2 regions of the Bacillus sp. P4_D3 genome follow, and region 2 is predicted to be linked to the other one. Evidence: predicted binding sites of a transcription regulator. Region 2 holds the regulator's gene; the other holds the start of a gene.

Region 1 (4,762 bases), on a different contig from region 2:
TTATTGCTAATGGTATCTTTGCAGCAGTTCACTTTGATTGGTTCTTCTTTCCTTACTTTGTAAATGGTTGTTTATATGCATGGAGTTATGAAAAGACAAAGGATTTGAAAGTCCCAATGTTAGCTCATATCTTATATAATTTATTTGTATTTTTGGCAACAAGTTATCTAGTTAATTAACATGGCGCTATAGTAATTACCAGACTAAAAGACTTTATAATGATGTGAAGTATTTTTGATTTAACTTTATTTTAAACCAATACAAAAATTTACATTCTTATTTAAATGGATTATCATATATGCTATAACAACGTTGTAACGAGTATCCAGAGTGTGGAATAGCGAGGGAAAGGACATACCCTCGACTCTTAGGCTATTTCTCGTTTAACTCATGATTGTATAGTTTGGGGGTGCGAATATGGAATGGCTTGCTTTTTGTATGGGGAGTTTATCTTTTTTACTCGTTTATCAAGAAATGGAAAAAAACAAAAAGTTAGAAAAGAGAATCCAAGAGTTGGAGAACAAGATTCAATCATAAGACAATCTTAGTTATTCAAGAAAATAGGGAAACCTCGAAATGAAAAGGTTTCTCTAATGTTCAGTTGTTTTATCAACACTAAAATTTAACACGCCTATTCTTAGGTAACATCTTTTTCTAGAAATGTTTTAGGTAATTCCTTTTCACCAGATACATCAAACTTTACCTCTCCACCCACTTTATAAATTCGTTCAACAATAGGTATCTTTGTCGTCATTTGTAGTTCTTTCATTTTTCTTTTTCTTGCTTGTTCAAAATGAATTACATTCATACTGTATTCTCCTTTTTGATATTAATTATGTAATTTACAATCAACAATGTCATCCAGGTCAAACTTATTTTGAAAACGAAATGCATCGGTAGTAATGATTGTTTTTTTAAACAGGTCAATCTTTTGGATGTCCATTATTTCATGGTATATACAACCGTCTTTGTAGTACCATAGATTTACTTCTTGCTTTGTATGTAGGGCTTCATTTAATGTTCTCCCTATTTCTTCTATTTGTTGTTCATCTAACACTGGCTTTTCTACTTTTAATTGTTCTTGAATAATCTGTTTGATCCCTTCGAATTGTTCAGGCATTGCAGAAAATGGACTGAACTTTACCATTCCTCGTCCTCTTGGTATATTTGTATGATTCATGCTCGATGCCCTCCTAACAATGTATTTCTGTGTCTTGCTGTAGCGCTATGTGTATAAGAAATCCCTCTTAATATGCTGTTTTTACCAAACTTAGTACGTATTTCATCCATTACTTTAGTCAATTTCACTTCTTTTTCTCGTTGTATGATGTTATCGAAAAGAGAAATTTGTTCTTCGCCTTCATTGATTAAGTTAGTTAAAGAAACGTTAATGGATCTAATGGGTTCGCCTGTATAAAACTCGTGTAAAAAGTATGTGCAAACATTATAGATATCCATTGTTAAATTGGTTGGTCGGTTCATAGTGTGAGTTTTTCTAAAACCACCAGCGTAATTTTTACTGTAACCAATAGAAAACTGGAGTGTCTGAGCGAGTTTGTTTTGCCTTCTCATCCGATAACAAACTTCTTCGATGTGTTCCAGGAGAATAATTGGAAACTCTTCTATAGTGTAATCACGCATAAGTATTTGGCTTTTACCAATAGAAGTTGTTGCGGGTACGTATTTTTCTGAAATACGGCTAAAATCAATGCCGTTGCTATGTAAGTGCATTTCTGTGCCAATGACCCCGAAACTTTGTTTTAAGTACTTGAGTGGGTATTGTGCTAAGTCTCCGATTGAATGTATTCCCTTTCGATTTAACTTTGCTTCTGTTTTGCTCGAAATCCCCCAAAACTTATTGAGTGGTCGTATCGACCATAATTTTATGGGTACATCTTCGTATTTCCAATATGCTATGCAGTCTTTGGTTTTCTTTGCTTCCACATCTAATGCGATTTTGCTCATCAATGGGTTGGGCCCAATTCCTATTGTACATTCAATGCGTGTATGCTCATAAATTTCACGTTTGAACTTTAAAGCAAATTCATATGGATCATTAGCAAATAGATGAATGCTATCCGTAATATCCATGAAGAATTCATCGATGGAATATTGGTGGAAATCCTCAATAGGAACGTATTGTAGAGCAAGTTTCGTTATGTAATTTGAGCATTTAATATAAGTTCCCATAATTGGATTAACGATAAGTATGTCTTTACGGCGAGGGATCTCGTAGCTCCTTGCCATCTTCTTAAGTCCCAACGCTTTTAATGGCGGAGTGGCAGCTAAGACAATTGAACCACTTCGGTTAACATCACCAACTACAGCTAATTTGGTTTGCAGGGGATCTAAGCCCATCTTGATGCACGACACACTGGCATAAAAACTACGAAGATCTACGCATAAAATAATTCGATTTGGAAAAATTGAGTAATCATACACCGTTATTCCTCCTTAATATAATAAGAACGCACGTTCTTATTATATACGAACTTACGTTCTTTATGAAGGGGTTTTTAATTATTATTTATGAAGTAAAGTTATGCCGGAGAAAAACATGGTGAAATAATATTGATGGTATTTGAACGACAAAAATCAGCAAAGACAGTACGAGCTTCGTCGATTGATTATTAAAGGTATTATTCCTCATTTATTGAATTTTTCTTATAGGAGGTGGCGTAGCGCTATGGCAGAAATGGAGATAGTATACACCGCTAATGAGGTTTATAATCGTTTAGGAGTGAGTGGCAGCACGCTTAGAAAGTATTCAGATATTCTTGAGCGTGAAGGATATGATGCAAAAAAGAATAGTCGAGGAAGAAGAGAATATACAGAGTTTGATGTGTTACTTATTGAAAAGTTAGTAGAGTTGAGTAAGCAGGATGGTATGACCTTAGAAAAAGCAGCAAAAATGATTGCAAAGCAATTTGGAATCGATAATAAGAAGGAAGAAAGCCAGGGGACAGATGCAATACCTTATCAAATGCAGTATCAATTTCAACAACAATATAGCGCTATGATAGAAGAAATTAATAAGGTGCAGCAAGCGAACTTGTTAGAAATGGAAAAGAGACTAGGGGATCGTATAGATCAAAGGAATAAGTTAATTGAAGACGATATGAAAGATAGGAAGGAACGTGAAGAAAGGATAGAAAAAAGGTTAGAGCAAAGAGATGAAAACCTTATGAGAGTGATTAGAGAAATTCAAGATGTGAAAAGTACTATTGTAACAGCACAGGAAGAAGTAGCGGCAGCGAAAAAGAAATCGTGGTGGAAGTTTTGGGGTGATTTATAATTTTATACTATTCTTTGTGGGCGGTTAGATTAATTACGAAAGTAAGTAAAAAATTATTTTAGATAAAATATCGTTAATTGTGTGTTAATTAACGATATTTTTAATGAAAACTATTAATTAGCTACGTAATTCTTAATACTGATAATCATGTTTTTGAAGTCGTAACATAGAGCTAATCCATTTAATATAATACAAAGAGTCAATGCTAAAATATTTGTTATATCATTCGTGTACATGATATAACAAATTAATGTTATGACTGAAGTTATAGAGAAATATGGAGCGATAGACTCTTCGTATTTTAAATGTAGGGCTAATGCAATCACCACAAGTACTAGAATAAAATTTTCCATTTGTATATTTCACCTCGCCTTCACTTGAAGTATAGCCTGGACTTAAAAATGCAGCAAGTTCACAGTCAACCTATTGCACCCCATAGTTTAGGCAATAAAAAAATAGAACCAACTATTGCAATGGGGGGTTATACAGAGTTAAATTAGTTTGTAGGTTTTAAATCACGAATTTTAACAAAATTAAATTCAGAATAATGAAAACATACATATGTGTATGACAATCAGCATTAAAGGAGATGTAGCGGAAGGTGGTTCAATTGTAATTTCACGTACCGTAATGAATGTACAAACTGTTATCGATGGTTATTTATTTTATTTAATATAGTAATATAGAATAGGTAGTATCTTATATATATAGGAGGAGAAAAAATGAGAGGGAAAACTACAACGGTTATTACAACGATTATAAGTGCTAGTTTATTACTAACAGCTTGTAGTGTGGAAAAGGATAAGAAAAATAAGGCGAATGGTAAAGTGGCAGATAAACAATCCATTCATTTTCCATATATCGCAGAAATTCCAACAATGGATGTAACAAAGGCGACTGATGGAGAATCAATGAATGTTATGCGTAACGTGTTTGAGGGGTTATATATGCTTGGAGAGGGCAATAAACCGATTCCTGGTGTGGCTAAAACATATGATGTAAGCGAAGATAAAAAAACATACACATTCTATCTCAGAGAGGATGCAAAATGGTCAATATGTTATTATATATTTGTGTAAAAAATTCGGAATTTTTTTAAAAAGGAGTGTTTAATGTGGAAAAAATAAAGGAAATAGCGTTTATGTTGATTGCTTTAGTGGTAATCATTGTAATGGGCTTTGATATTAGGAATCCAGATGATCAAAAAGACATTTTCATGTTTGTTATCTATACTATTCCTATAATGCTATTACTGCTGTATGTGAAAAAATTAAAATACAGTAAGCCAAATTTGTTTTTAACCTTAATATTTTTAACTTTGGGATTATGGAGTTTATTAACATTCTATGTATTACATGATTTAGCAATATTGATATCAATGATTTTAGGAATGGGGATTACATTGTTAGTTATTTTTTTCTCCAGAATAACAAGAAATAACTAAGTAACTTGCATTCTTAAATACAG
Region 2 (3,710 bases):
CGTAAGGATTGTTATGGTTATGAACTTGTTCAGCAAATTTCAAATAAATTTTTAATATCGGAAGGTTCTGTATATCCGCTATTACGTCGTTTAACGAAAGAGGAATATTTTCAAACATATTTAAAAGAATCCACGGAAGGACCGCCCCGTAAATATTATCAACTAACAGAGCAAGGGGAGACGCAACTTCATTTGTTAGTGACGGAGTGGCGTGATTTTGCTAAAGGTGTTCAAGAAATTATTGAAGGGGTGGAATGGGATGAGTAAAGAACAGTTTCTTAAAGAATTATCAAGTCATCTTAGAAAGTTACCAGAAGAAGAGCGACAAGATATTTTATTTGATTATGAAGAGCACTTTCAGTTTGGGATGGAAGAGGGGAAAACTGAATCAGAAATAATAAAGGGGCTTGGTTCTCCGAAAGTAATTGCGAAAGACTTGCTTGCTTTGTATCGCTTTGATGAGATGAAAAAAGATCCATCGACTTCGAATGTAACAAGAGCTGTCCTGGCAGCGGTTGGACTTAGTTTGTTTAATTTTATTATTGTGTTAGGCCCATTAATTGCAATTATAGCTTTTATATTTTCCTTTTGGGTCGGTGGTATTGCTAGTGTAGTGACACCATTTTTCGTTATTGTAAAAGTATTTATGGGTACTTTTATATGGTTGGATCTTTTCGTTAGTATAACGTTTGTTGGAGTAGGTTTGTTGTTATGTATTGTAGCTTATTATAGTACGAAGTGGTTTAAAAGATTATGTGTACGCTATGTAGTATGGAACTTCAAAATGATAAAAGGGGAGTAGATGATGAAAAAAATATTATTAGTAGCTATCGCTTGTATCATTATTGGAGTAATAGGGATTTCACAAACATATAAGAAAGCAGTAGAAACTGTAGAGAAAGGAAATAAGGAAGAAGTTATTAAAAACGAAACGCTAAAAAATGTGGAAGTTAAGTTAGATGCTGGAGATATTGTTGTCCAAAAATCGCCTGATTCCTCTTTTTATGTAAAGCAAACAGGAGACGTAAGTAAACAGGAGATTCGTATTGCTGAAGATGGTGACACATTAAAAGTCATAGGGGAAATAGAAAAAGGTGTTTCATTTAATTTTTCCTTTTACAATTTCGGATTTCAAACGCCTACATTGACTATATTTGTACCAGAACGTTCTTATCAAGAGATAAAAGTAAATTCATCCGCTGGACAAATAGAAATAAGTAATGTGAAAAGTGACCGCGTAAGTGTTGAAACACTCGCCGGAGAAGTGGATTTGAAACATGTAACAGCAAAGAGTGTGGAGGGGTCTACAAAAGCTGGTGAGGTAAATTTTAAAAAAGTAATAGGGAAAGTAACAGCAAAAACGGCTAGTGGGGATATAGATATTATTGATCATGATTCTAAATATGATTTAGAGGCAAGTTCAACTGCTGGAGATGTAGATATTACTTTATTGGAAAAACCACAAGATGCAGTTATAACTGGGCAAACCGCTGCTGGAGACGTGACAATTTTTAATGAAGACAATAAAAATATAACGATTGGTAATGGTAGTAAAAAGATTAGCGGTAAAACCGCTGCTGGAGATGTTACTATTGAAACGCGTTAATAATGAATGAAACGCATTCTTTTGAATGAACGGAAATCTATCAAAATATAAAAAGAAGATAATTACCTATATAAATAAGGGAATTATCTTCTTTTTATTATTTTTAATGTAAATCACGATATACGCCAATTACTTTTCCGATAACTGACACTTGTTTTAAAATAATAGGTTCTAGTGAAGAGTTTTCCGGTTGTAGACGGAAATAATCTTTTTCTTTATAGAAACGTTTAACAGTTGCTTCGTTATCTTCTGTTAAAGCAACTACAATTTCACCGTTGTTTGCAGACTGTTGTTGGCGAACAACAACTAAATCACCATCAAAGATACCAGCTTCAATCATGCTATCTCCAGAAATGCGTAACATAAACACTTGATCTGCTCCAGCAACGATACTAGCTGGAAGTGGGAAGTGATCTTCTACACTTTCGACTGCTGTAATCGGTAAACCGGCAGTAACTTTTCCGACGATTGGAACTTGAATTACTGACTGTGTTTCTATTCGGTTGTCACCTAAAATTTCAATTGCGCGTGGTTTTGTTGGGTCGCGTCGAATATATCCTTTTTCTTCTAGTCGTGATAAATGTCCGTGCACTGTAGAACTAGAAGCAAGGCCGACTGCTTGACCGATTTCACGTACGGAAGGCGGATATCCTTTTTCTTGTACTTTTAACTTAATAAAGTCGAGAATGTCTTGCTGGCGTTTCGTTAACTTTTCCATGTTTTCTAACACCTCGTTTTCTTTCATTTTTCTTATTATTAAGTATAACATGCGAAAAAACATTCTACAAACATAAGTTCGAACGAAAGGCAAATTTATGATACACTATAAGGAAGATATAGTGAGAAAGAAGGGTTCAAAATGAATGCAATTATTTATGCACGTGTGAGCACAACAAAAGAAGAACAAGAAACATCATTATTGCGTCAAAAAGATGAATTATTGCATTTAGCTGAGCGCTATCAAATGGATGTTACAAAGGTAATTGAGGAGCAGGCTAGCGGTTATACAATTGAACGTGATGGCATATTAGAAGTGCTAGATACAATTCGAGATGAACAAGTTGATGTACTACTTATACAAGATGAAACGCGTCTTGGTAGAGGAAATGCAAAGATTGCATTAATGCATTGTTTACATAAAGAGGGGATAAAAGTTTATACGCACACGCATAGTGGTGAATTACAGCTTTCAGATTCTGATTCGATGGTGCTAAATATAATAGGGATTGTTGAAGAGTATCAAAGAAAGATCCACAATTTAAAAATTAAACGTGGCATGCAAAGGGCGGTAGAGAAAGGATTTCGTCCAGAGAATAATTTGAAAAATCGTCATTTAAGTATAGGACGTGAGAAAAAAGAAGTGCCAATTGAGGAAATTGTACGTTTACGCCGGAATGAATTAACTTTTGAAGAAATTGCAGCAACACTTCGTGGTTTTGGTCATGATGTTTCAAAAGCAACTGTACATCGAAGGTATGTAGAATATACAAAGCAATTGCTTGATAAAGAGGACTAACTATTGTATGATAATAATCAGTTTTGAGTAGAAGGGGGATTCGAGATGCCAAGTCAAGAACTCATTGAACGCATTAACTTCTTAGCGAAAAAAGCAAAAGCTGAAGGCTTAACTGAAGAAGAACAACGTGAGCGCCAATCGCTACGTGAACAATATTTAAAAGGATTTCGTCAAAATATGTTAAACGAATTAAAAGGAATTAAAGTCGTTAACGAAGAAGGAACGGATGTTACACCGGCGAAATTAAAAGCTTTAAAAAAGCAAGAGAATGCAAAATTAAATTAAAAGATGGGCATAGCCCATCTTTTTTTATTTGTTAAATTCGTTATTTAATAACTTTCCAGTTGTGATTGACTGTTGCTTCTATCCTTTTGTGCTTCGATATATAGTTAGCGATAAGTTCAGACATATCTGTTGGTATGTCTTTTACTACTAGCTTATTTTGAAACATAAAGAAGTTCCCTCCGCCACTTGCGCGATAATTATTCATAACAACGTCATATTCTTCATTTATATTAAGGGGAGCGCCTTTATACTGTAAAGATTCTACTCTCTCGCCAATTGGTCTTGAAATGTTTAATACGTACG

What was found. The regulator LexA, encoded in region 2, represses DNA repair genes until DNA is damaged. The targets are predictions, from matches to a motif close to CGAACATATGTTCG.
Region 1: a site for LexA is predicted at 2,489-2,502, ahead of AC1DTM_RS17745 (Y-family DNA polymerase). Genes of this name have one in related genera too.

Annotation. Positions count from the first base shown of each region.
Region 1 covers NZ_JBFUIN010000223.1:412-5,173, reverse strand. The annotation lists partial or broken gene AC1DTM_RS17760 (lysostaphin resistance A-like protein) at 1-179, shown strand, start outside; gene AC1DTM_RS17755 (hypothetical protein) at 638-808, opposite strand; gene AC1DTM_RS17750 (YolD-like family protein) at 830-1,180, opposite strand; gene AC1DTM_RS17745 (Y-family DNA polymerase) at 1,177-2,442, opposite strand; gene AC1DTM_RS17740 (DUF3967 domain-containing protein) at 2,687-3,295, shown strand; partial or broken gene AC1DTM_RS17735 (ABC transporter substrate-binding protein) at 4,018-4,350, shown strand; gene AC1DTM_RS17730 (hypothetical protein) at 4,410-4,739, shown strand.
Region 2 covers NZ_JBFUIN010000218.1:109-3,818, forward strand. The annotation lists gene AC1DTM_RS17580 (PadR family transcriptional regulator) at 1-267, shown strand, start outside; gene AC1DTM_RS17585 (DUF1700 domain-containing protein) at 260-802, shown strand; gene AC1DTM_RS17590 (DUF4097 family beta strand repeat-containing protein) at 806-1,606, shown strand; gene lexA (transcriptional repressor LexA) at 1,710-2,324, opposite strand; gene AC1DTM_RS17600 (YneB family resolvase-like protein) at 2,466-3,122, shown strand; gene AC1DTM_RS17605 (DUF896 domain-containing protein) at 3,168-3,407, shown strand; gene AC1DTM_RS17610 (bifunctional metallophosphatase/5'-nucleotidase) at 3,448-3,710, opposite strand, start outside.